One region of the Leuconostoc sp. C5 genome, then DNA from elsewhere that is predicted to be linked to it. Evidence: predicted binding sites of a transcription regulator. Region 1 holds the regulator's gene; each other region holds the start of a gene.

Region 1 (8,051 bases):
GCCTCTTCGTTTGCCTTGGCATCGTTCATCATCTTTTCAATTTCTTCGTCTGACAAACCACCAGCAGCTTGGATTGTAATCTTTTGTTCCTTCTGTGTTCCTAGGTCCTTAGCAGAAACATTAACAATACCGTTACGATCAATGTCAAATGTCACTTCAATTTGAGGTACACCACGTGGTGCGGCCGGAATATCTGCTAATTGGAATCGACCCAATGTCTTGTTGTCGGCAGCCATTGAACGTTCACCTTGCAAAACATGAATGTCAACAGCTGGTTGATTGTCAGCTGCAGTTGAGAATACTTGTGACTTTGAAGTTGGAATCGTTGTGTTGCGTTCAATCAACTTAGTGAACACACCACCCATTGTCTCAATACCCAATGACAATGGTGTAACATCAAGCAAAACAACATCCTTAACATCACCAGTAATGACACCACCTTGAACGGCAGCGCCCAAAGCAACAGCTTCATCAGGGTTAATTGAGTGGTTAGGTTCCTTACCTGTCATCTTCTTAACAGATTCTTGTACGGCTGGAATACGAGTTGAACCACCGTTCAAGATAACCTCGTCGATGTCAGAGAATGACAATCCGGCATCCTTCAAAGCACTCAAAACAGGTTGCTCTGCTTTCTTAATCAAATCAGCTGTTAATTCGTTAAACTTTGCACGTGTCAATGATGTCTGTAAGTGCAATGGTCCGTTATCACCTGAAGCAATAAATGGCAAATCAATTTGAGCTTCGTTTGCAGATGACAAAGTCTTCTTAGCTGATTCTGCGGCATCCTTCAAACGTTGCAAAGCTAATTTGTCATCCTTTAAATCAACACCATTTTCTGACTTAAATTGTTCTGCCAAATAGTCAATAACTTTGTTATCAAAGTCATCACCACCAAGATGAGTATCACCGTTTGTTGACAAAACTTCAAACACGCCATCTCCTAATTCAAGGATTGACACATCGAATGTTCCACCACCTAAGTCATAGACAAGAATTTTTTCATCCTTATCTAGCTTGTCCAAACCATAAGCCAATGCGGCAGCTGTTGGTTCGTTAATGATACGTTCTACTTCCAGACCAGCAATCTTACCGGCATCCTTAGTAGCTTGACGTTGTGCGTCGTTAAAGTAGGCAGGAACTGTGATAACAGCTTTTTCAACCTTTTCACCTAAGTAATCTTCAGCATAGCCCTTAATATATTGCAAAATCATTGCTGAAATTTCTTGTGGTGTGTAGTCTTTACCATTGGCATTAACTTTATAACCAGCTTCACCCATGTGAGACTTGATTGAAATAATCGTGTCTGGGTTTGTAATTGCTTGACGCTTTGCAACATCACCCACTTGACTTTCGCCATTTTTAAATGAGACAACTGAAGGTGTTGTACGACCACCATCTGGATTTGTGATGATCTTTGGTTCGCCACCTTCAAGGACAGCAACAGCTGAGTTTGTCGTTCCTAAATCAATACCAATAATTTTTGACATAAATATTTTCTTCCTTTACTTTAAAATCATTTTCATCTTTTTAAGGTGTGGTATCTCATCGATTGAATCACCATGCAAAATCGTTCTTATTTCGCCACTGCAACCATTGCTGGTCGAATTACGCGGTCTTGTAATATGTAACCCTTTTGCAAAACTTGTGCAATCTGGTCAGATTCAACTTCATCTGACTCAACACTTTGAATTGCTTGGTGCTTAGTTGGATCAAAAGATTCACCAATTTCACCCGTTGACGTAATACCATTGTCTGTTAAAGCTTGATTTAACGTCTTAAGCGTCATCTCCACACCTGTTTTAATTTGCTTTGACACTTCATCGTTAGCTTCAACTTGAAGGGCTCTTTCCAAATTATCAACGGCTGGCAATACTGCACTGGCTAATTTTTGTCCATCATACTTGCGTACATTTTGTAGTTCACGCGCATTGCGCTGTTGTATATTTTGAATTTCTGCTTGTGAACGTAATAATTTTTCTTCGAGGTTGTTAACTTGCTCTGTTAGCTTATCAATTTCCGCTTGTTTCGGATCAGGCTCCACCTGTAAATCATCAGCTTCAGATTCAATTTCTTCGGTCAAATTTTCATCAGTTTGATCAGAAATGTTCTTATCTTCTACAACTTCTTCGTTTTTTTCTGTCACAAGTGTGACCTCCTAGCTATGTATATTCAATCATTTTGCGACTTAACGCTTCACCAAACGCGTCTGTAAGCAACGTATTGGTACTATATGACATAGGAATTGGACCAAGTAAAGCAATAATACCACTTCCTTGATTTGGTACCAAAAATCCACGCGTAATCAAGCTGAACTCTGAAAGTAATGGCTCGCCAATCTCACGTCCAATTTTAACTTGAACATCTCGTGTTGGCGAAGCAATTTGTCTAACATCCTCAGCATTGTTCAAAAATTCCAACAGAGGCTTCACATCAGCGATATCTGTTTCTTTACTAAAGTCTAGAACATTCAATCGGCCGCCAATATGGACGTTATCTCCGTTCGATCGTGCTAACACGTCGCCAAATAGTTGCAAAAAAGCTGCCGGCGTTTTAATCATGCGACTCATTTGCGTAGGCAACTCATCAGACTGCATCATACGCAACACATCATTAACCGGTCGACCGACCATCTGATCATTGATGTATGCAACCATACTTTCTAACGATTCAATCGCCATTTCATTTGGTAATTTAAATGTCTGGCTAGTCACTTTACCATCATTAGTAACCAATACTGCAATCAGCTGATGGCCCTCCAATGGAACCAATCGAAATCCCGAAACTTTAATATCAATTCGCCTTGGCTTCAAAATTAACGCAGTATAACCAGTTAAATTTGATAAAGTCCTAGCTGTTTCGTCTAGCAAATCATCTATCTCATGGAAGTTTCCACGGAATGATTGAATGACCGCTTGTACATCGCGATCAGTCGCTCTGCGTGTCATCATCAGGTGATCTAAATAATAACGATACCCTTCGTATGATGGTACACGACCAGCAGAAGTATGCAATTTTTTTATAAGATCATCAGATTCTAGCGCTGCCATTTCGTTACGAATCGTAGCAGAGCTAATTTTAATATCTAGATGTTCTTGTAGACTTTTTGAACCAACCGCATGCTCACGCTGTGTATACTCATAAATAATGGCGGTTAAGATTAACTTTTGTCGTTCTGTTAGCGCCATATTATCGACTCCTTTTAGCACTCACTATATCTAACTGCTAACACTTATTATAATACACTATTTGAGAAATAATGCAAGTCTTTTTAGCACTCTTTTTATAAGAGTGCCAACAAACTGTATTTTATAATTTTGTATTAAAATAATGCCTTGTTTGTCTTGCATCTTCATTAAGTTGATCTATCAGTGCTTGAACGTTTTCAAATTTCACTTCACCACGCAGATAATGACACCATTGTATCTGAACAAACTCACCATATATTTCTTCTTGATAATCTAAAATGTTAATTTCAACTGTGATTGGACGAGCATCACCAAACGTCACATTGCGTCCGATGCTAGCCATTCCTAGATACCAAGTATCATATACTTTTATTTTTACAGCATAGATACCAATACCAGGCAGCCATTCCTCTTCAGGTGTTTGTATATTGGCAGTTGGGAAGCCTAATTCACGGCCTCTAGCTTCGCCATGGACGACTATACCTGATGTCGAATGGACACGACCAAGCTGCTGTGCGGCGCCATCTACGTTCCCCTGATCTAACATAGATCGAATTGTTGAAGAAGAAACTTTCTGATTATAATCATCAAATTCAGACACAGTAATAACATCAAAGCGATTAGTTGCATATGTTGCTAAATGTAGCATATCACTATCCGTTCCCGCTGCACCATACAAATGGTCGAATCCTGCTACCACCGTAACAGGGTTTAATTGCATGACCACCTCATCTACAAACTGTTGACCACCTAATTTAGCAAGTTTAGAAGTAAATTGCATAACATAAACCCGATCAACACCTAGCTGTCTCATGATGGACTTCTTTTTGGCTAATGGTGTTAAATAACGCAGTGGTTTTTTCAACGTCTGAAAAGCTACAATTGGATGTGGATCATAGGTCAACACAGCCAAGGGCACCCCTTGTTTTTCAGCTTCTGCTTTCGCACGAGCTAAAACAGCCTGATGCCCGCGATGAACACCGTCAAAAAAGCCCATTGCAACGACCTGTTGAACCGGCTTTTTAAAATCTAATATCGGATAATGTAAACGAATTAATTCTGTCATAGTCATTGGTTATCAAATACATAACGAGAGCGCCATAATTGCTCAATCTCGTCATATTGATATACTGCTTTCAGTTTGTTTTGATAATATAGTTGCAAATAGCTGTCATTTGCAGGCCAACTAGAAATTTTCTGACCATTTTTTACAGCAAACCATTCATTTTCACTCAAATTTTTAGTTGGCCACTTCAATACTTCTCTAATAGGTATTACTTGTTTTAATACTTCTTCATACGATAGTGTGGACAAAAAATCCAGGTCACGTGCTTCAGAAATTTTGAATCCGCTCCCCATCGTTCGAGTTAATTGTGTCATTGTTGCCGGGATCCCAATTATTTTGCCTGCATCTACGGCTAAAGTGCGAATATACGTGCCCTTGGAAACTGTGGCTTCAAACTTGAATACCTGCTTACCATCTATAAATTTAATACCGGATGTACGTTTGAAGTCATGAATTACCGCTTTACGAACTGGACGTTCAACAGTCTCACCATTTCGAGCATACTCATAGAGCCGCTTACCATTAACTTTTACAGCAGAGTACATAGGTGGCCTTTGTGTGATTTCGCCATTTAATTGCTGTATTGCTTGATCAATTTTCTGGTCAGAAAAAGGCGTTACAATATCCAGCTGATCAACGATTTCACCATCAAGGTCCTCTGTTTCTGTTGAAAATCCTAATGTAATTTCACCAATATAACTTTTTGGCCGTGTTTGCAATTCATCAATCAACTTTGTCGCTTTACCTAAAGCAACTACTAGGACACCATCAACATTCGGATCTAAAGTGCCAGCATGGCCAACTTTTTTTTGACCAATAATACGGCGTACTCTACTAACAACATCAAAAGATGTCATGCCACGAGGCTTATTGATAACTAACAAACCATCAACTATCTGATTCTTTGTCATTTTGCAATTCCCCTACTTGCCAGACGTTTTGTCCTGCATAAACAGAACCATACCGAATATTTGGTAGGTCTTGGTTTGCCCAAACAACATAAATGCGTAGTGCTTCATGATCAGCAGATAGCACCTTCTGATTTGTCGTTCCAATAACATCACCTGCATGTAATTGTTGTCCTACACCGTATTGAGCCAACCGAACGACATTTGATGTGCCCACGACAGTTACAGTTACAGTCTGTTCTGAAATATCTGTTAGCGTCAAATAATCATTAGTGGACTCAGTAACAATACCCGAAACCGGTGCCATTAAATTACCACCATGCGGCACTAGCATAACCCCGTTTTTAGTTTTAAAGGGTTCATCGCGGCTGTCGGTAATTTTTTGTAAATCCCCAGTCACTGGCGCTACTAAAACAGGCGTATCATTATTACGCGCTAATCTAGTCGCATTGATTTGACCCGTACTCTTCAATTGTGATAATTTTTTTTCTGAACCAAAAAGTCGTTTCCAGAAGTTCATCTTTAGCCGCGTACCTTTTCAATATATTTTGTCATTCGCTTCATTCCTTCTGCCAAGTCTTCATCGGACGCAGCGTATGAAATACGAATGTAAGCTTGCGCTGCATCGCTGAAGGCCGAACCAGGAATAACCGCCACTTTACCTTCTTTTGCTAACTGTAAAGCAAACACATCGCCATCAGTACCTAAATCAGCAGGCAATTTAGCAAATAAATAAAATGCCCCTTCTGGCTCAACCACATCAAACCCTAACGCCTGCAACTGTGATAACACTTTGTCTCGACGTTGACGATAAATATCACGCATCTTTACTGGTGTGTCGTTTACATCACGTAAAGCAACCAAAGCCGCATCTTGAACAAATGTAGGTACAGCGAAAACAAGCGTTCCATGTGTTTTTTGCAATTGCGCAATTGTCTCAGCTTGGCCTAAAATAAATCCCACACGATAGCCTGTCATGGCATGAGATTTGGATAAACCATTAATGTAAATTGTGCGTTCAGGTATGTATTCAGCAAATGATACATGTTCTTGATCGTAAGTTAGGACGGAATAAATTTCGTCAGAAATGACCCATAAATTATGCTTCGTAAATGTTTCAGCTAATGCAATGATCTCATCACGTGAGTATGTTACTCCCGTGGGATTAGTTGGGTAATTCATCAAAATAGCTTTAACGGGTACCGTCGCATTTTTGATGGTTTCTTCGACCATATCAGGTGTTAATTTAAAATCGTTTGCTGTTGTATCAATGGACAAACGCACACCATGTGCTAAATCAAGAGAAGAAAAATAAGGTCCATAGGCTGGTTCTGGTACCAACAAGCCATCATTATCATTCAGGAGGGTTTGAAATATAACATTTATGGCTTCACTCACACCCTGTGTGATGATAATATTTTCTGGACCATTATAATTTAAATGATACTCACGATTAAAATACGCAACAGCAGCTATTCTCAAATCTGTTTCACCTTGACTTTCAGCGTAGTGAGAACGATCGTTTGTAATTGCATCAATAGTCGCTTGCTTAATACGTTCATCAACAGCAAAACCAGGTTCACCAAATGTTAATCGTAAAATATCTGGAATATCACGAACTTTTAATTGAAAATCCAATAGTTTGTCAGGCGCCATATCCAATACTATAGAATTGAAGGGTTGAGTTGGATTAGTCATATTAAATCTCATTTTCTTAAAAATTAATTGTATAGAACTATTTTAACACAAAAAGCGCTCATCCTAATGGAGAGCGCCCAATATTTGATAATTTATTAATTTTCAGTGTGCAGCTTGCGAATCAAGTCCTCAATATGATTTCCGTATTGAACAGATGTATCACGCACAAACTTCAATTCTGGCGTTTTGTAAACCGTCAATCGTGAACCTAATTCTTTACGAATCAATCCACTAGCAGCTTCCAAGCCGGCTTGAGTTTTCTTAGCATCACTGGCCAAATCAGATAAAATGGAATAATAAATTGTTGCTATCTGCAAGTCACCAGACAATTCAACACTTGTTACTGTAACCTCTTTTACTCGCGGATCATTAATACGCTTAAGTAATAAATCAGTAACATCACGTTGTACTTCTTGAGCGAGACGACCTGCACGTTGTGGATTTGCCATAACTATTTCGCCTTCTCTTTCTTTCTATTAAAAGACACAACCTACCAAAAAGCATTCAGCGTAATCGGTCTCTTACTTAGGTTTAACTTCTTCCATTACATAGGCTTCAACAACGTCCCCAGCGTGAACATCATTAAATTTGGCCACTGTAAATCCGAATTCAAATCCCATCTTCACTTCGTTAACTGCATCTTTACCGCGCTGCAATGAGCCAACTTCACCGTCAAACACTACCACATTATCACGTATGACGCGAACCTTAGAATCCTTAGTAATTTTACCTTCTTCAACCATGGCACCGGCAATAGTTCCGACCTTAGAGAATTTGAATAATTCTTTAACTTCGACTTTTCCAATAACCTTTTCTTCGTATACAGGTTCAAGTTGGCCCTTCATAGCTGCTTCAACATCGTCGATCGCATTATAAATGACATTATAGAAACGAATATCAACCTTTTCAGAATCAGATTGTGATTTTGCCAAAGGTGTAGGACGAACGTTGAATCCGATAATAATTGCACCAGATGCTTCAGCCAAAGTAACATCCGATTCGTTAATCGCACCAACAGCAGTATGGATAATATCCACACGAACACCGTCAACCTCAATCTTTTTCAGTGATCCAGAAAGTGCTTCGACAGATCCTTGAACATCAGCCTTGACAATAACTGGCACCGTCTTCATCGCTTTTTCAGCCATTGTATTGAACAATGTATCCAAAGTAACAACTGATCCTGAATTACGA
Region 2 (8,051 bases), 740 kb from region 1:
CCAGATTCACCAACACAGAATGTTGGTAGCGCAGATACAAAGTCTGAATTACAAAAAGTGGTACATCCTGCCCCAATGCTGTCGTTAGGTGATGTATTTAGCTTAGACGAACTTAACGACTGGGATGCAAGAACAACCAAGTCGCTTGGAAACCAAGCACCTTATAATTTAGAGTTAAAAATTGATGGCTTAGCAGTTGCATTGACCTACGTTGACGGGCAACTAGTACAAGCTTCTACGCGTGGAAATGGTATCGTTGGTGAAGATGTTACAGCGAATGTGAAAACAATTAAAGCAATACCAAAAAAACTGACTGAACCATTAACCATTGAGGTACGTGGCGAAATTTATATGCCAAAAGCTAGTTTTGCTGCTCTAAATAAGCAGCGAGAGGCTGATGGTTTAGAACCTTTTGCTAATCCTCGTAATGCTGCAGCCGGTTCCTTACGTCAATTGAACGTTAAAATTACTAAGTCACGAAACCTAGCGGCTTTTGTATACTATACGGCTGAACCTGAAATGCTAGGAGTGACAACTCAAAGTGGTGCGTTAGAACGATTTGCAGAATTAGGTTTGCCAACAGACACACACAATCGTGTCATCAATAAAATGGCCGATATTGCTGACTATATTGATGAGTATACTTCGGAGCGCGAAAGCTTGTCTTATGGTATTGATGGTGTTGTTGTTAAAGTGAATCAACTAGATTTACAGTTTGATTTAGGGAATACAGTTAAAATCCCACGTTGGGCTATCGCTTATAAATTTCCTCCGGAAGAAGCTTTGACAATCGTTCGTGACATTGAATGGACTGTTGGACGAACTGGGGCGGTAACACCTACTGCAGTTATGGACCCCGTTTTGCTAGCGGGTACAACTGTGCAACGTGCTAGTTTGCATAATCCTGATTATTTAAGGGAAAAGGATATTCAAATTGGTGATACGGTTACGCTACACAAAGCGGGTGATATCATTCCAGAAATCGGGCAAGTCATTTTAGAAAAACGTCCGACAGATAGTGAAACTTATCAGGTTCCGACAATATGTCCTGCCTGTGAATCAAATTTAGTTCACATTGAAGGTGAAGTAGCACTCCGCTGTATTAATCCATTCTGTTCAGCTCAAATTCAAGAAGGACTAACACATTTTGCGTCAAGAAATGCAATGAATATTGATGGCATGGGACCAAGAGTTGTCGGTCAACTACTAAAGGCAGGCTATATTAAAGATGTGGCGTCCATTTACCGCATAACGGTTGAACAATTACTAACTTTAGACAAGTTCCAAGAGAAATCAGCTGTGAAGTTAATTGATGCAATTAACAGTTCAAAGGAAAATTCTCTTGAACGCTTATTATTTGGCTTAGGGATTCGCATGGTTGGTGCAAAAGCGGCTCGACTGATAGCAGAAAAGTTCAGGACCTTATCAGCTGTTTCAGAAGCCTCTGTTGAAGACATCGCAAATATTAATGGTATTGGTCACACGATTGCCCAGTCAATTGTTCAATACTTTAGTACGCCAGAATCTAAGCAACTACTTGTCGAACTAGCTTCTTCCGGTGTTAACCAATCATATTTATCTGATACAGTGATTGACGAAAATTCATTTTTCTATGGCAAAAAGGTAGTCTTAACTGGTAAACTAGAACAGAGTAGTCGACCTGCTGCAACAAAATGGTTGCAAGATCATGGGGCTAACGTCGCCGGATCAGTGTCAGTGAAAACAGACTTAGTTATTGCAGGAGAAGCTGCAGGTAGCAAACTTGATAAAGCTAGTCAATTAGGTGTTACAGTTTGGACCGAACAACAGTTTGTTGATGAACAAGTAAAAGAGGACGGAAAATAATGAAGCGGATTGGTTTTCGTGGTTATATAGCGATTGTCGTTGGTATTTTGATTATCGCCGTTGGCATTTTATATTTTTTCAATGTGAATCGTGTCACACTAACAACAAGTAAAAAAACAAGTGGTGTCCAGTTGACTCAGAGCACACCAGGTCAGTACCAAACGGTGATCAAAAATGGTCGTTATTTGGTGAGTGCAGCTCGTGGTATTACGTCAACTTCTGAGACGAATAGTCTTGATGTGAAAAACTTTGAATCATCATTGCTTGATTTGGCTAAAACACATTTTAAGACGAGCAGTTATATTTTTCAAGAGGGACAATATTTGAGTTCGTCTACTGTTTCTTCATTACTTGAGCGTAAAAGTAGCAGTAATAGTGATGAATTAAATCCTGAAGATAATGGTAAGACAGATAGTTCACGTAATCCGATTTACGTTCAAACACTAACCGAACAAGATTTCATGACCAAAGATGGTGACGACCTTAAATTAGCTGGCATGGTTATCGGCGTAGCGATGAACACACAGGATGAATACCAAAAAGAACAATATGGTGCTACATATACACAAAATATTTCAGATGCTGATCGCATAGCTTATGGTAAAAAAATTGCACCAGAAATTATCAAAAAAGTTCGAGAACAAAAAGGGGTTGATTCAGATACGCCTATTGTGATTGCCATGTATGCCAATTCAAAAACAGATTCATTAGCGCCAGGTAACTTTTATGCAGAGTCTACAAGTAGTAGCGGAACTGACTTGAAAGAATGGACTAGCATTAATCAAAAGTCTATTGTTTTGCCTAAGGAATCAACTGATACATCAAGCTTGGGTTCAGAGGCTAACACATCTTTTGCTAACTTTAAAAATGATGTTTCAAATTTCTTTCCCAATATAGCTGGTGCTACGGCAGTTGCTAATTTTAAGTCAGGTACGCTTTCTAGTATGAAAGTTACAGTGACAACACAGTTCTACAGTCAAACTGAGATTGAAAGTTTTGCGACATATGTATCTCAATCGGCGTTAAAGTATTTACCAACGAATGTACCGATTCGAATAATTATTAAAGCGGCCAATGAAATGCAAGCAATTCTAATCCGTAATTCAGGTGACAAAACATTTACGACAACAATATTAGACTAAAAAAATCGACCAACTTGGTCGATTTTTTTATAGCTTGTTAATATAAATACTGTTAATCCATCCTTTAGTAGCTATTTTATACCAAACAATGTTATTATCATCGTGAATTTCTTCCGTTATTGCCACAAAATCACTATCGGAAACACTACCGATTGGCAACCCATAAGGTTCAGCATAGACTTCTATAGATCGATCGGGAAGGAAATTAACAACCGCGTTAGGCTGATTACTTTTACTTTTTTCTGCATCATTAAAATAGTTAATATTTTCAACTTCTGGAGCTGTGTCTGACAGTTTCATTTGGGTAGCATCATAACGAATCCAATGATAGTCACCAATTTGATACCAAAATTGACCATTACCAGAAATAGCGCGTAATTGAGTTGCCCAAAAAGTATTTGGGTTTAAGTTTGTCGTAACGTTTGATAAATTATCTGGCTCTAGAAAAACCTGTACACTGGTTACTGTTTCGATAAACATGTTAATACGGTGTACAGCTTGCCATTCTTGTGGCCGATAATAAAGCTCTAATGACTGAGGTAGGCTACCAAACAATCCCGTCAAAGATCCTGAAGTATCGATATACTGATAATTGACGATATCTAAAATTGCGATTTCGTAAGGTGCGCCTGCTTCGCCATCTAATCTTGTTGGTTCGTGTAACTCATCACCAGTTGCTATATTTTTATAATAAACCCATACGGGCGATGTATTTGCCATAATATCCCCTTTGAATATACCTACATATTATATCACAAACAAAAAACGACCTGAAAGTCGTTTCATATCACACGTAAGTTAAATTTTATTTACAGTAACTGGTTCTGGCTTAACTTCACTAATAACAAATTCATTATGAACAATGTCAGCTTGCAAATGATGAACATCTGGGTGTTCTAAATAGAAATCGGCGATACCATCGGCAATTTTATCTTGCATGACACGACGGAGAGGTCGAGCACCCATCGCAGGGTCATAACCGAGCTCCACTAATTTCTGCTTAGCAGCAGTGCTTAAATCAATGTGCAAATCGTTGTCAGACAAGTTCTCATTCATATCAGTCAATAATAAGTCGACAATTTTTAGTAGATGATCTTGTGACAAAGGTTGGAAATCAATGATATCGTCTAAACGGTTCAAGAACTCTGGACGGAAATAATTTTCCAAACGTTGCATCAAACGATTTTGTTGATCAACTTGGGCGAATCCCACAGGTGTATTTCCTGTGTCTGTTGAACCAGCGTTAGAAGTCATAATAATGACAGTGTCTTTGAAACTCACTATGTGACCTTGTGCATCAGTTAGACGGCCATCATCAAGAATCTGTAAGAACATGTTCATTACATCTGGATGTGCTTTTTCTACTTCATCAAAGAGAACCAATGAGTAGGGACGACGGCGAACTTGTTCTGTTAATTGACCAGCCTCTTCGTAACCGACATAACCGGCAGGAGCACCAATCATTTTAGAAACGGTATGTTTTTCCATGTACTCTGACATGTCGAAACGAATCATAGCATCTTTGCTACCAAACATTTCCTTAGCTAATTGCTTGGCAGTTTCAGTTTTACCAACACCGGTCGGCCCGACAAATAGGAATGATCCAATTGGACGACCAGATTTTGTGAGACCAATACGATTACGGCGAATCGCCTTGGCTAGTTTTTCTACTGCCTCATCTTGACCAATAACATGTTTCGATAAGTTTTTGTCCAAATCTTTTAGTTGATTAGCCTCGTTTTCTTTTAAAGCTCCAACAGGAATATCAGTTTTATCTTCAACAATTTTTAATATATCTTGCTCTGTTACTGTTTGTGGCTTTGACATCTCGGGGTGAGCCTCGACTTGTGCCTTTTGTGACTCAAGTTGGTTTACCTGATCACGCCAATAGCTTGCTTTTTCAAAATCTTCTTTATCAATTGCTTCTTGCTTTAATTTATCAGCTGCTTCGATATTCACTTGAATAGTTTTGGGGTCCGCAACTTTCATTGTCAAATTTTTACGTGAGCCAGCTTCATCAAGTAAATCAATTGCTTTATCCGGTAGGAATCTTTCTGGAATGTAACGATCAGATAGTTCAACAGCTGCTTGAAGGGCAGAATCACTGAATGTAACATAGTGATACTTTTCATACCGTTCACTAATTCCTTCTAAAATCGTGATAGTTTCTTCTTTAGAAGGTTCTTCAACTTGCACTGGCTGGAAACGACGGGCAATAGCACCATCTTTTTCAATTTTTCGATACTCATTTAAAGTTGTTGCACCGATTAATTGGAACTCACCACGAGCTAGGGCAGGCTTCAAAATATTACCTGCATCCATACCACCTTCAGCATTTCCGGCACCCATAATTTCATGAATTTCATCAATGAACAAGATGACATCATCGCTGTTCGTAACTTCTTTCATTAATTCACGCATCCGTGCTTCGAATTGACCACGCATGCTCGTACCTTGAACTAAGGCCGACATTTCCAAACGAATAACTTCTTTATGCTGTAACTTTTCAGGCACCTTTCCAGCTACAATAGCTTGCGCTAGGCCTTCAACAATAGCTGTTTTACCAACACCAGGTTCACCAATTAGTACTGGATTATTCTTTGTACGACGATTTAAAATTTCAATTGTGCGAGCAACTTCGTTATCTCGACCAATAACAGGGTCGAGCTTTCCGTCGCGAGCTTGTTTGGTTAAATTAATACCAAACTCATCAAGTAAGCGTCTTTTTTTATTACCATTATTATTTTTTTGTGCTTGTGTATTTTGTTGTCCTTGTGCTTGCGCCATTTGTTCATTCATTGCGCGAAACATTTCATCTAAATTACCAAAACCAAACGAATCTTGTTGTGCCATATCTTTTACTTAGTGTGAAGCACCATGGAATACAGTTATTGCATTTCACCATAGTATTGCACACGATTCCTTTCTGTAGGTTATGCTTTAATTATAGCACGATTTAAGAAAAATGCAATTAAAATTAGCACTCTTTAAAGTAGAGTGCTAATTTTAAAAATGTTATACTGTCTATGAGGTGAATTATGGATTATACACAAGCATTAAATGATTTGCGTGATGGGAAAATAGACGAAATTGAAGTGACACCAGCAGTATTTCCGGAATTTCAAAAGGCATGGGCAAATTTCGCATATCAGAATACTATTCGTGGTATTGCTCACGCTCAGGGTAAAGTTACATATGTTCGCTCAAATTGATGTGCGAATTAAACCAGTTTTATGCTACAATATTATAAGTTAAGTAAAATTTAAATGTGTTGCAATTGCAGTCGTAACACGATAAGGGGCAGTACAGTGGCATTTTCATTTGGACAAAAAAATGTTGGTATCGATCTGGGTACCGCTAACACATATGTATATATCGAAGGTCGTGGCATCATATTGCGTGAACCATCAGTAGTTGCGCGTAATACACAAACCAATGAAGTCGTTGCTGTAGGTTCTGAAGCTAAAGACATGTTAGGCCGAACACCTGCAAGTATCGCTGCTATTCGTCCGATGCGTGACGGTGTTATTGCCGATTATGATACAACCGTTGCAATGATTCGTTACTATTTGCAAAAAGCACTTGGCGGACGTATTGGCAAACCTTATGTAACGATTGGCGTACCTTCAGGTGTAACAGCTGTTGAAAGACGTGCTGTTATTGATGCTGCTCGTGTTGCTGGCGCGCGTGACGCTTATGTTATAGAGGAGCCTTTTGCCGCAGCGGTTGGTGCTGGGTTACCAGTTATGGATCCTACTGGATCAATGGTTGTTGACATGGGCGGCGGAACGACTGATGTTGCGACAATTTCATTAGGTGGAATTGTTTCAAGCCGTTCAATCCGTATAGCCGGAGACAAGTTGGACGAAGCAATTGCTAATTTTGTTCGTAACAAATATAATGTTACCATTGGTGAGCCGACAGCTGAAAGACTCAAAATCGAAATTGGTGCTGCATCACTTGCTTTAGCACGTACCTTACCAAATGCTACGGTCAGAGGTCGTGACTTATTGACTGGTTTGCCTAAGACAATTGATGTTACCGCTGAAGATGTAGCCACATCAATTCAAGAACCAGTGCAAGAAATCGTGGCAGCTATTCGTGAGACGTTGGAATCGACTCAACCGGAGTTAGCTGCAGATGTTATTGATCACGGTATGATTTTGACCGGTGGTGGAGCATTATTGCGCGACATTGAAAAAATTATTCAGGATGCAACTAAGGTACCAGTTTTAATAGCTAACGAGCCATTAGATGCAGTTGCTATTGGTACTGGTGAGGCGTTGAAATCTATTGATGTCATGCGACAAAAGTAATGGTAGTTTAAAATAGCGTGGCGCTTGCGCTACGCTATTATTTATTTTCAAGAATTAATGTCAAATAAAAGTTTCTAAGTAAAACAAGGTAGCATACCATTGAAAGTAGATGAAACTGTCAACTGTTTTTAGAAGTGGTAACTGGCTTTTTGGGGAAATACATGAAAAAAATATTTTCATCACGCACGTTGGTATCAATAATTGTTGCGTTTATAGTAATTGTAAGTTTAATTGCAGGATCAAATTGGTGGGCCAAGAGAACGAATACGCCACCTTTTTTACAGCGGTTTGGGAATGATTTAGCGGGTGGCGTTAGTCGTATTATTGCTGTTCCAACGACTGCCGTTGGGCGTACAGCAAATAGTATTAGTAACCTGTTAGATACATTTGAAGAAAACAAGCGGTTGAAATCTAAGATTGATGAATTTGCTCAAGACAAGGTTCACCTACAAACAGTTGAAGAAGAGAACAAATCTCTGAAGCAACAATTAAAACTAAAAGCCACATTGACAGACTATAAAACAGTTTCGGCTGTGACCATTAGTCGTTCACCGACAACATGGCAGTCACAATTAGTTATCGATGAAGGATCCAATTCAGGTTTGAAAAAAGGGATGCCAGTGCTTGCAGGTGCCGGAATTATTGGCCGTATTAGTGAAGTAAACACAACTAATTCAAAAGTGGCTTTGATTTCTGATACTAGTTCCGATGCCAATAGATTTGCGATTAAAATTAAGGGTGATGATGG
Region 3 (8,051 bases), 440 kb from region 1:
CAACTTGCCACGCTATGTGAAAGCAGTGATGGGCTTTTCAATTGGTCATCCGGCGGATAATCCTGGTATTAAGCCAAAACTTGGTGAAAGCGGATTTTTGATGAAAGATCGCTATAATCAAGTACAGCTAGAAGAGGCAGTTTCCGCGTATAATAAAGTGATGGTTGAATATTATGCGAATCGAGGTATTGAACGTTCTTGGACAGAAAACAATGCCCGAATGTTAACTCGTGAACGAAAAACAACACCATTATTGACGCAGTATGCTAAAGATAAAGGATTTAACCTAAAATAAAATTTTTTTGAATAAAAATGAAAGCGATTACATTATGACAATATTACATTTACAAGCAGAGTTACATGAAAAGATGTGGGGTGGAAGCGCCTTGGAAGACTTTAATTATAAAATCCCGAGTGATCACACTGGGGAGGCTTGGACAATTGCTGCCCATGGCAATGGACAATCTACTGTAATTAACGGGAAATTAGCAGGTCAAGGATTGAGTCGAGTTTGGCAAGATCATCCAGAATTGTTTGGTGGTCATGGACGTGATGAAGCATTTCCACTATTAGTGAAAATTTTGGATGCCCATGAAAATCTATCAATTCAGGTTCATCCGAATGATAAACAGTCTCACGAAAAATTTGGCAAAACAGAAAGTTGGTATATTTTAGATGCAAAGCCAGGTTCTAAAATATATTATGGTCATCATGCGAAAACACGAGATGAACTTAAAAAGATGGTTGATCAAAAAGAATGGGAAAAGTTATTACGCACAATTCCAGTGCAGAAGGGAGATTTCTTTTATGTTGCTTCTGGTACATTTCACGCTTTAGGGGCTGGTATTATTGCTCTTGAGATACAACAGAGTTCTGACACAACTTATCGATTCTACGACTTTGATCGAATTGATGCCGCCACAAAAGAAAAGCGTCCGCTTCAAATTGAAGAGGCCTTAGCAGTCACTACTGTACCTCATGTAGATCCTACCTTAATTCAAGATACCACGATTGTTGACCAAACTGTCATTGAACGTTTGGTAGTAGCAACAAAATTTACCATAGATAAGTTGTTGGTTCGCGGCCCATCATTGTTTGAACTAACTCACCATTATGAACTGTTTACGGTGATCGAAGGGTCCGGTTTTATTGATGCCGATCAAATCAAAAAAGGTGATAGTTTTATAGTATTGAGTGATGCAAAAAACTATCGATTAAATGGTGATATGACGCTCATACGCAGTTTTGTCACACCTACAACAACAAATAAAGACGTATTTGTGAGATGAATTTAGAAGATGTCGCTAGATTGTAAGTTATTATTTCATTAGTTTTCATCACAATTTACCTTTTGAAAAACTATTTTATGAAAAGAAAATACAAGGTATGTAAGAAAAAGTGAAAGCTTGTACTTTTTGGTAAACTAGGATTATAATTAAATATGTAAACGGTAACAAAAAACTTACTTGAAAGCGTTTACAAAACTGTTTTGTTCCGTTATAATCATATAGTAAGTATTTTAATGAGAAGGAGATAACCGGATGGTTAATCTAATTATTGCCAGTCATGGAGACTTTGCTAAAGGCATACTGATGTCAGGTTCAATGATTTTCGGTGAACAAGAAAATGTTGAAGTTGTTACATTTTTGCCTAACGAAGGGCCAGACGATTTAGATAAGCATTACCAGGAGGCATTGGCGAAGTTTAATAATGATGATCAAATCCTATTTTTAGTTGATTTGTGGGGAGGATCACCATTTAACCGCGCTAGTTTAATTCAGAAGCAAAATCCAGAAAAAATGGCTATCATTGCAGGGTTGAATTTACCAATGTTAATTGAAGCCTATGCTGGCCGTTTGAGCCAAGATACAGCCGCTGGATTGGCTACGTATTTGGTTCCTGTTGCTAAGGATGGTGTGAAGTCAGTTCCAGAAGCCAAAGAAGAAACGGAAGCTAAAACCTCCGAAAAAATTGTTGGCTTAAAAGAAGGACACATCAATATTAAGCTAGCCCGTTTGGACACACGTTTACTTCATGGGCAAGTGGCCACGGCTTGGACACCTGATTCAAAAGCAAATCGTATTATTGTTGTTTCAGATGCGGTGGCCAAGGATGAGCTGCGTAAGAGCTTGATCCAACAAGCTGCGCCTAACAATGTGCGCGCAAATATTGTACCAATCAGTAAAATGATTGAGGTGGCTAAGGACGATCGCTTTGGTGGTGTTGACGCATTCCTGCTGTTTGAAACGGTTGAAGATGTGTTAACTGCTGTAGAAGGTGGCGTACCGATTAAGTCATTGAATGTTGGTTCAATGGCACATTCAGAAGGAAAAACAATGGTCAACAAAGTTTTGTCTATGGATAAAAATGATGTTGCCACTTTTGAAAAGTTACGCGACTTAGGCGTTGAATTTGATGTTCGAAAAGTGCCTAATGATAGTAAGGCTAACTTGTTTGATTTAATCAAGAAAGCAAATGTTAAATAATTTGACATGTAAAATGTTTAATTAAGAAAGGTGTCTAATATGTCTGTTATTGCGATAGTTTTAGTCGTAATCATTGCCTTCTTTGCAGGTATGGAAGGTATTCTGGATGAATTTCAAATTCATCAACCGCTAGTTTCAGCCACGCTAATTGGTTTAGTAACTGGTCATCTGACAGCGGGTATAATTTTAGGTGGTACATTGCAAATGATCGCCTTAGGTTGGGCTAATATTGGTGCGGCTGTTGCCCCTGATGTGGCCTTGGCCTCAGTAGCTTCCTCAATCATTATGGTTAAAGGTGGCGATTTCTCTAGTACAGGAATCTCAGTGGCCGTAGCTTCAGCTATTCCTTTGGCTGTTGCTGGTTTGTTCCTGACAATGCTTGTTCGTACTGTTGCGGTTGGATTGACTCACGGAGCTGATGCTGCTGCTAAAGAAGGAAAAATTGGTACTATTGAACGCTTGCATCTATTTGCACTTGTACTACAAGGTCTACGTATAGCTGTACCTGCTGCTATTTTAATTGCTGTACCTGCTGCGGCAGTGAGAGCAGCTTTGACATCTATGCCAGAATGGTTAACTGGTGGCATGGCTATAGGTGGTGGAATGGTTGTCGCCGTTGGTTATGCATTAGTTATTAACATGATGGCAACTCGTGAAGTATGGCCATTCTTCGCTATTGGTTTTGCGTTAGCAGCTGTTAGTGAACTAACGTTGATCGCGTTAGGAGCAATTGGTGTTGCACTTGCTTTGATCTACATCAACTTGTCAAAAATGGGTGGTAACAGTAACGGTTCAAATGGCGGCGGTGGTAGTGATCCAGTCGGCGACATTTTGAACAAGTACTAGAAAGGGGCAAGATGATGGCTGAAAGAAAAATTGAATTAACTAAAAGAGATCGTATGTCAGTTGCATGGCGTTCACAATTCCTCCAAGGTTCTTGGAACTATGAACGTATGCAAAACGTTGGATGGGCTTATTCCATGATTCCTGCGATCAAAAAATTGTATAAGTCAAAAGAAGATCGTGCGCTAGCCTTGCAGCGCCATTTGGAATTCTTCAATACGCATCCTTATGTTGCTTCACCTATTCTTGGTGTGACATTAGCTTTGGAAGAAGAACGTGCCAATGGTGCGCCAATTGATGATACTGCTATTCAGGGTGTTAAGATTGGTATGATGGGTCCTTTGGCAGGTATTGGTGATCCGGTCTTTTGGTTCACAATCCGACCAATTCTGGGTGCACTGGGCGCATCATTGGCAATTAGTGGTAATATTCTGGGACCAATTTTATTCTTTGTTCTTTGGAACATTATTCGTATGGCATTCTTGTGGTATACACAAGAATTTGGTTATAAAGCTGGAAGTGCCATTACGCAAGATTTGTCTGGTGGGTTATTGAAGGACATTACAAAGGGTGCTTCAATACTTGGTATGTTCATCTTGGCTGTCTTGGTTGAGCGCTGGGTATCGATCAAATTTATTCTTGAACTGCCAGCAAAGAAGTTGGCAAAGGGTGCCTACATTAATTTCCCAAATGGGAATGTTACCGGCGCACAGTTGCAGAAGATCTTAGGTGAGCAAGCTTCCGGATTATCATTGACAAAGTTAGCCCCTAATACGTTACAGAGTAACTTAGACAGTTTGATTCCTGGGTTGATGGGACTCTTACTGACATTCTTGGCAATGTGGTTGTTGAAGAAAAAAGTATCACCAATCGTTATGATTATTGGTATCTTTATCTTTGGTATCGTAATGCATGCCTTAAACATAATGTAATAGCATTCATGTTAAAAGTGCTTGTCAATCTGGCAAGCACTTTTAATGGTACATAGAAAATAATAGGGGAACATATTCATGGTACAGTCTTTAAACGCAAAAGCAGAATATACAACGCAAGGCATTTCTTATCTAGGTATTGGGGCGAAGTATGGTAAGATTCTAGTAGGAGATCAGGCGTTCGAGTTCTTTAATGATAATAATGTTGAAGATTATATTCAAATTCCTTGGGAAAACATAAGCGCTGTCTACGTACACGTCACAGGGAATCGAGTTAGTCGCCGATTTAAAATTAAAACAGATAAAATTGATTTAGATTTTTCTGCTAAGTCGTCGGGCAGTTTACTTAAAGTGATGCGTGAGCATCTAGGAAACGACAAAATATTACGAACTGCATCCTTATGGGATACTATTCGGTCACGATTCAAACGCAAATAAATGAATGCCACAAACAATGAGGATATTAAATGAAAATACTTAAAAACTATCAAGCACTACGTTATATTGTTATTGTAATGGCACTCGAAATCGTAGCAATCAGCATTAACTTTTTTTATGCACCGGCAAAAGTTGCTGCTGGTGGCGCAACTGGATTGGCTATTTTAATTAACGAATTGGTGGGTTTTGATCGAGCAGCTACTGTGTTGATCGTCAATTTGATTATGATTGTTTTGGCAGCTGTTTTTTTGGATCGTGGTACCACAGCGCGAATTGCTTTTGGCAGTATTGTTTTGCCGGTGTTATTGAAAGTTACACCAAGTTTTCAAGTTTTACAAGATCGAACCTTTGCGGTGCTTGTTGGTGGTAGTATTTTTGCTGTTGGTGTAGCATTACTTTATCGAATTGATGCTTCTAGTGGTGGAACTGCAGTGCCTCCGATGATTTTTAAGAAGTATTTTCGCATTTCACCAGCTTTATCTCTGCTGGCAATTGATACAGTTGTTTCGTTAGGGAACTTGGTAACGCAAGGGTTAGAAGCACTGATTTTGGCGCTTTTTTCATTAGTTATTACTGCGGTTGTGATGAACTATATCGAAACTGGTTTGGATCGTCGTAAAATGGTCTACATTACAACAAATGATCGCATTGATGATTTGAAAAAATATTTGCTCGATGGTGACAAGGGCTTCACAATTATGGATGTTCGTGGCGGTTATATGGGTGATGGACGTGAAATGTTGATGGTGGTCCTTGATAATCATGAGTATAATCATTTTTTGCGTGGCATTCATCAAGTTGATCCGGAGGCTTTTACGATCGCTTATGATATTTCTGAGGCGCATGGAGGGACTTTTCTTTGATGACGTGACAACTAGATCACGTCTTTTTTGTTGACATTTTTGATGATAGTGTTATACTTAAAATTGTAATTAGCACTCACGTTTAAAGAGTGCTAAAAAAGAAAATCTCGGAGGTATGAATCCATGTTGAAGCCATTGGGTGATCGTGTGATTATTGAAGTAACGGAAGCTGCAGAAGAAACTGTCGGTGGGATTGTTTTGGCAAGTAATGCCAAGGACAAGCCTGTTACTGGTAAAGTTGTAGCTGCGGGTACGGGTTATGTCTTAAATGATGGCACAGTCCGTGATTTGACAGTTAAAGTCGGTGATGAAGTCTTGTTTGATAAGTATGCAGGACAAGAAGTGTCATTTGAAGGGCAAGATTACTTAGCATTGCACGAAAAAGACATAGTTGCAGTTGTCGAATAATTATCAAATCAAAGGAGATATTTAAATCATGGCTAAAGAATTAAAGTTTTCAGAAGATGCACGTGCAAAGATGAAGGCCGGTGTTGACAAGTTAGCTGATACAGTTAAAACGACTATTGGACCAAAGGGTCGTAATGTTGTTTTGGAACAATCGTACGGTGCACCAACCATTACCAATGATGGTGTAACAATTGCTAAAGCAATTGAACTAGAAGACCATTTTGAAAATATGGGCGCTAAGCTTGTCGCTGAAGTCGCTTCAAAGACAAATGATATTGCCGGTGATGGTACAACAACCGCTACTGTTTTGACTCAAGCAATTGTCGGTGAAGGTTTGAAGAACGTGACTGCTGGTGCCAACCCAGTTGGGATTCGAACAGGCATTGAAAAAGCAACTGCAGCAGCCGTTGCAAAGCTTCATGAAATGTCACACACAGTTAATACTAAAGATGAAATTGCTCAAATTGCATCAATTTCAGCCGCCAATGAAGAAGTTGGTGAATTGATTGCTGAAGCAATGGATAAAGTTGGTAATGACGGTGTGATCACCATTGAAGAATCAAAGGGTATCGAAACAACACTTGATGTTGTTGAGGGTATGCAATTCGATCGTGGTTACATGTCACAATACATGGTGACTGACAATGACAAAATGGAAGCTAACCTAGATAATCCATACATCTTGATTACTGATAAGAAGATTGGTAACATTCAAGATATTTTGCCAGTATTGCAAAGTGTTGTTGAACAAGGACGTGCTTTGTTGATCATTGCTGATGATATTACCGGTGAAGCCTTGCCAACATTAGTTTTGAACAAGATGCGTGGTACATTCAATGTTGTTGCGGTTAAGGCACCAGGATTTGGTGATCGTCGTAAGGCACAATTGGAAGATATCGCTATCTTAACTGGCGGTACAGTAATTACTGAAGATCTTGGTTTGAATTTGAAGGATGTTACAATTGATCAACTTGGTCAAGCTTCAAAGATTAACATCACAAAGGATAACACAACAATTGTTGAAGGTTCAGGTGATAAGGGTGCTGTCGCATCTCGTGTTGACACAATCAAGCAACAAATTGCTGAAACAACTTCTGATTTTGATCGTGAAAAGTTGCAAGAACGTCTTGCAAAGTTGGCTGGTGGTGTCGCTGTTATTAACGTTGGTGCAGCCACAGAAACTGAATTGAAAGAACGTAAGTACCGCATTGAAGATGCTTTGAATGCAACGCGTGCTGCTGTCGAAGAAGGTTTCGTTGCCGGTGGTGGTACAGCCTTGGTAAATGTTATTGCTGCTGTTTCAGCTTTGTCAGAAGAAGGCGACGTTCAAACTGGTATCAATACTGTTATTAAAGCATTGGAATCACCTGTTCGTCAAATCGCTGAAAATGCTGGCTTAGAAGGATCAGTGATTGTTAACAAGTTGAAGGAACAAAAAGAAGGATTTGGTTACAACGCTGCTACTGATGAGTGGGTAGACATGATTGCCGCTGGTATTGTGGACCCTACTAAGGTAACACGTTCAGCATTGCAAAATGCCGCCTCTGTTTCAGCATTGTTGTTGACAACAGAAGCTGTCGTTGCTGAAGAGCCAAAAGATGATGCACCAGCCGCTATGCCACAAGGTGGTATGCCAGGTATGATGTAATATTATTAGTAAAATTAAAAGACCGATCTTGTAATAGATTGGTCTTTTTGTATTCCTTATTTTTTAAAGAATTTGGTTATATATATTTGAAACGCTGGTAATTTTGTTTAATTGTGCAATTGACTAACGAAACTAATTTATTCGAATCTGGGTACGCTATTAATAAATGTGCTTGTAACTTGATCATGAAAAGTGAAACATTACTATAAGCATTGAAGTTATCAACTTTGAGGTCATTAAGCAAAGTAATCCAATTATTAAGCTCATCATCGGATATTATATTTTTATTAATCAAATGCAGAACTGGAACGACCATTCGACCAGGTTCATCAGCTGTGAATAGAAATGAATTGTGTAAAATATTTTTGATGGCGTTAATGACAAGGATGCTGTCATTGTGTGTAAAAGTAGTGAAATCAACAACTTCATCGAG

What was found. The regulator HrcA, encoded in region 1, represses chaperone genes, less so after heat shock. The targets are predictions, from matches to a motif close to TTAGCACTCNNNNNNNNNGAGTGCTAA.
Region 2: RHP56_RS02820 (ATP-dependent Clp protease ATP-binding subunit) is a predicted target of HrcA. The motif match lies at 5,965-5,991, and genes of this name have one in related genera.
Region 3: groES (co-chaperone GroES) is a predicted target of HrcA. The motif match lies at 5,632-5,658, and genes of this name have one in related genera.

The regions. Positions count from the first base shown of each region.
Region 1 covers NZ_CP134351.1:1,273,327-1,281,377, forward strand. Annotated here, with positions in the region: gene dnaK (molecular chaperone DnaK) at 1-1,487, opposite strand, end outside; gene grpE (nucleotide exchange factor GrpE) at 1,574-2,143, opposite strand; gene hrcA (heat-inducible transcriptional repressor HrcA) at 2,160-3,185, opposite strand; gene ribF (riboflavin biosynthesis protein RibF) at 3,307-4,251, opposite strand; gene truB (tRNA pseudouridine(55) synthase TruB) at 4,254-5,162, opposite strand; gene RHP56_RS06495 (PTS sugar transporter subunit IIA) at 5,140-5,679, opposite strand; gene RHP56_RS06500 (aminotransferase class I/II-fold pyridoxal phosphate-dependent enzyme) at 5,682-6,857, opposite strand; gene rbfA (30S ribosome-binding factor RbfA) at 6,953-7,306, opposite strand; gene infB (translation initiation factor IF-2) at 7,379-8,051, opposite strand, start outside.
Region 2 covers NZ_CP134351.1:535,778-543,828, forward strand. Annotated here, with positions in the region: gene ligA (NAD-dependent DNA ligase LigA) at 1-1,845, shown strand, start outside; gene RHP56_RS02810 (CamS family sex pheromone protein) at 1,845-2,987, shown strand; gene RHP56_RS02815 (MucBP domain-containing protein) at 3,015-3,707, opposite strand; gene RHP56_RS02820 (ATP-dependent Clp protease ATP-binding subunit) at 3,786-5,840, opposite strand; gene RHP56_RS02825 (hypothetical protein) at 6,026-6,199, shown strand; gene RHP56_RS02830 (rod shape-determining protein) at 6,296-7,303, shown strand; gene mreC (rod shape-determining protein MreC) at 7,465-8,051, shown strand, end outside.
Region 3 covers NZ_CP134351.1:1,711,506-1,719,556, reverse strand. Annotated here, with positions in the region: gene RHP56_RS08785 (nitroreductase family protein) at 1-295, shown strand, start outside; gene RHP56_RS08780 (type I phosphomannose isomerase catalytic subunit) at 330-1,289, shown strand; gene RHP56_RS08775 (mannose/fructose/sorbose PTS transporter subunit IIA) at 1,542-2,486, shown strand; gene RHP56_RS08770 (PTS mannose/fructose/sorbose transporter subunit IIC) at 2,526-3,332, shown strand; gene RHP56_RS08765 (PTS system mannose/fructose/sorbose family transporter subunit IID) at 3,347-4,261, shown strand; gene RHP56_RS08760 (DUF956 family protein) at 4,340-4,699, shown strand; gene RHP56_RS08755 (YitT family protein) at 4,729-5,562, shown strand; gene groES (co-chaperone GroES) at 5,686-5,970, shown strand; gene groL (chaperonin GroEL) at 5,999-7,618, shown strand; gene RHP56_RS08740 (DUF2785 domain-containing protein) at 7,695-8,051, opposite strand, start outside.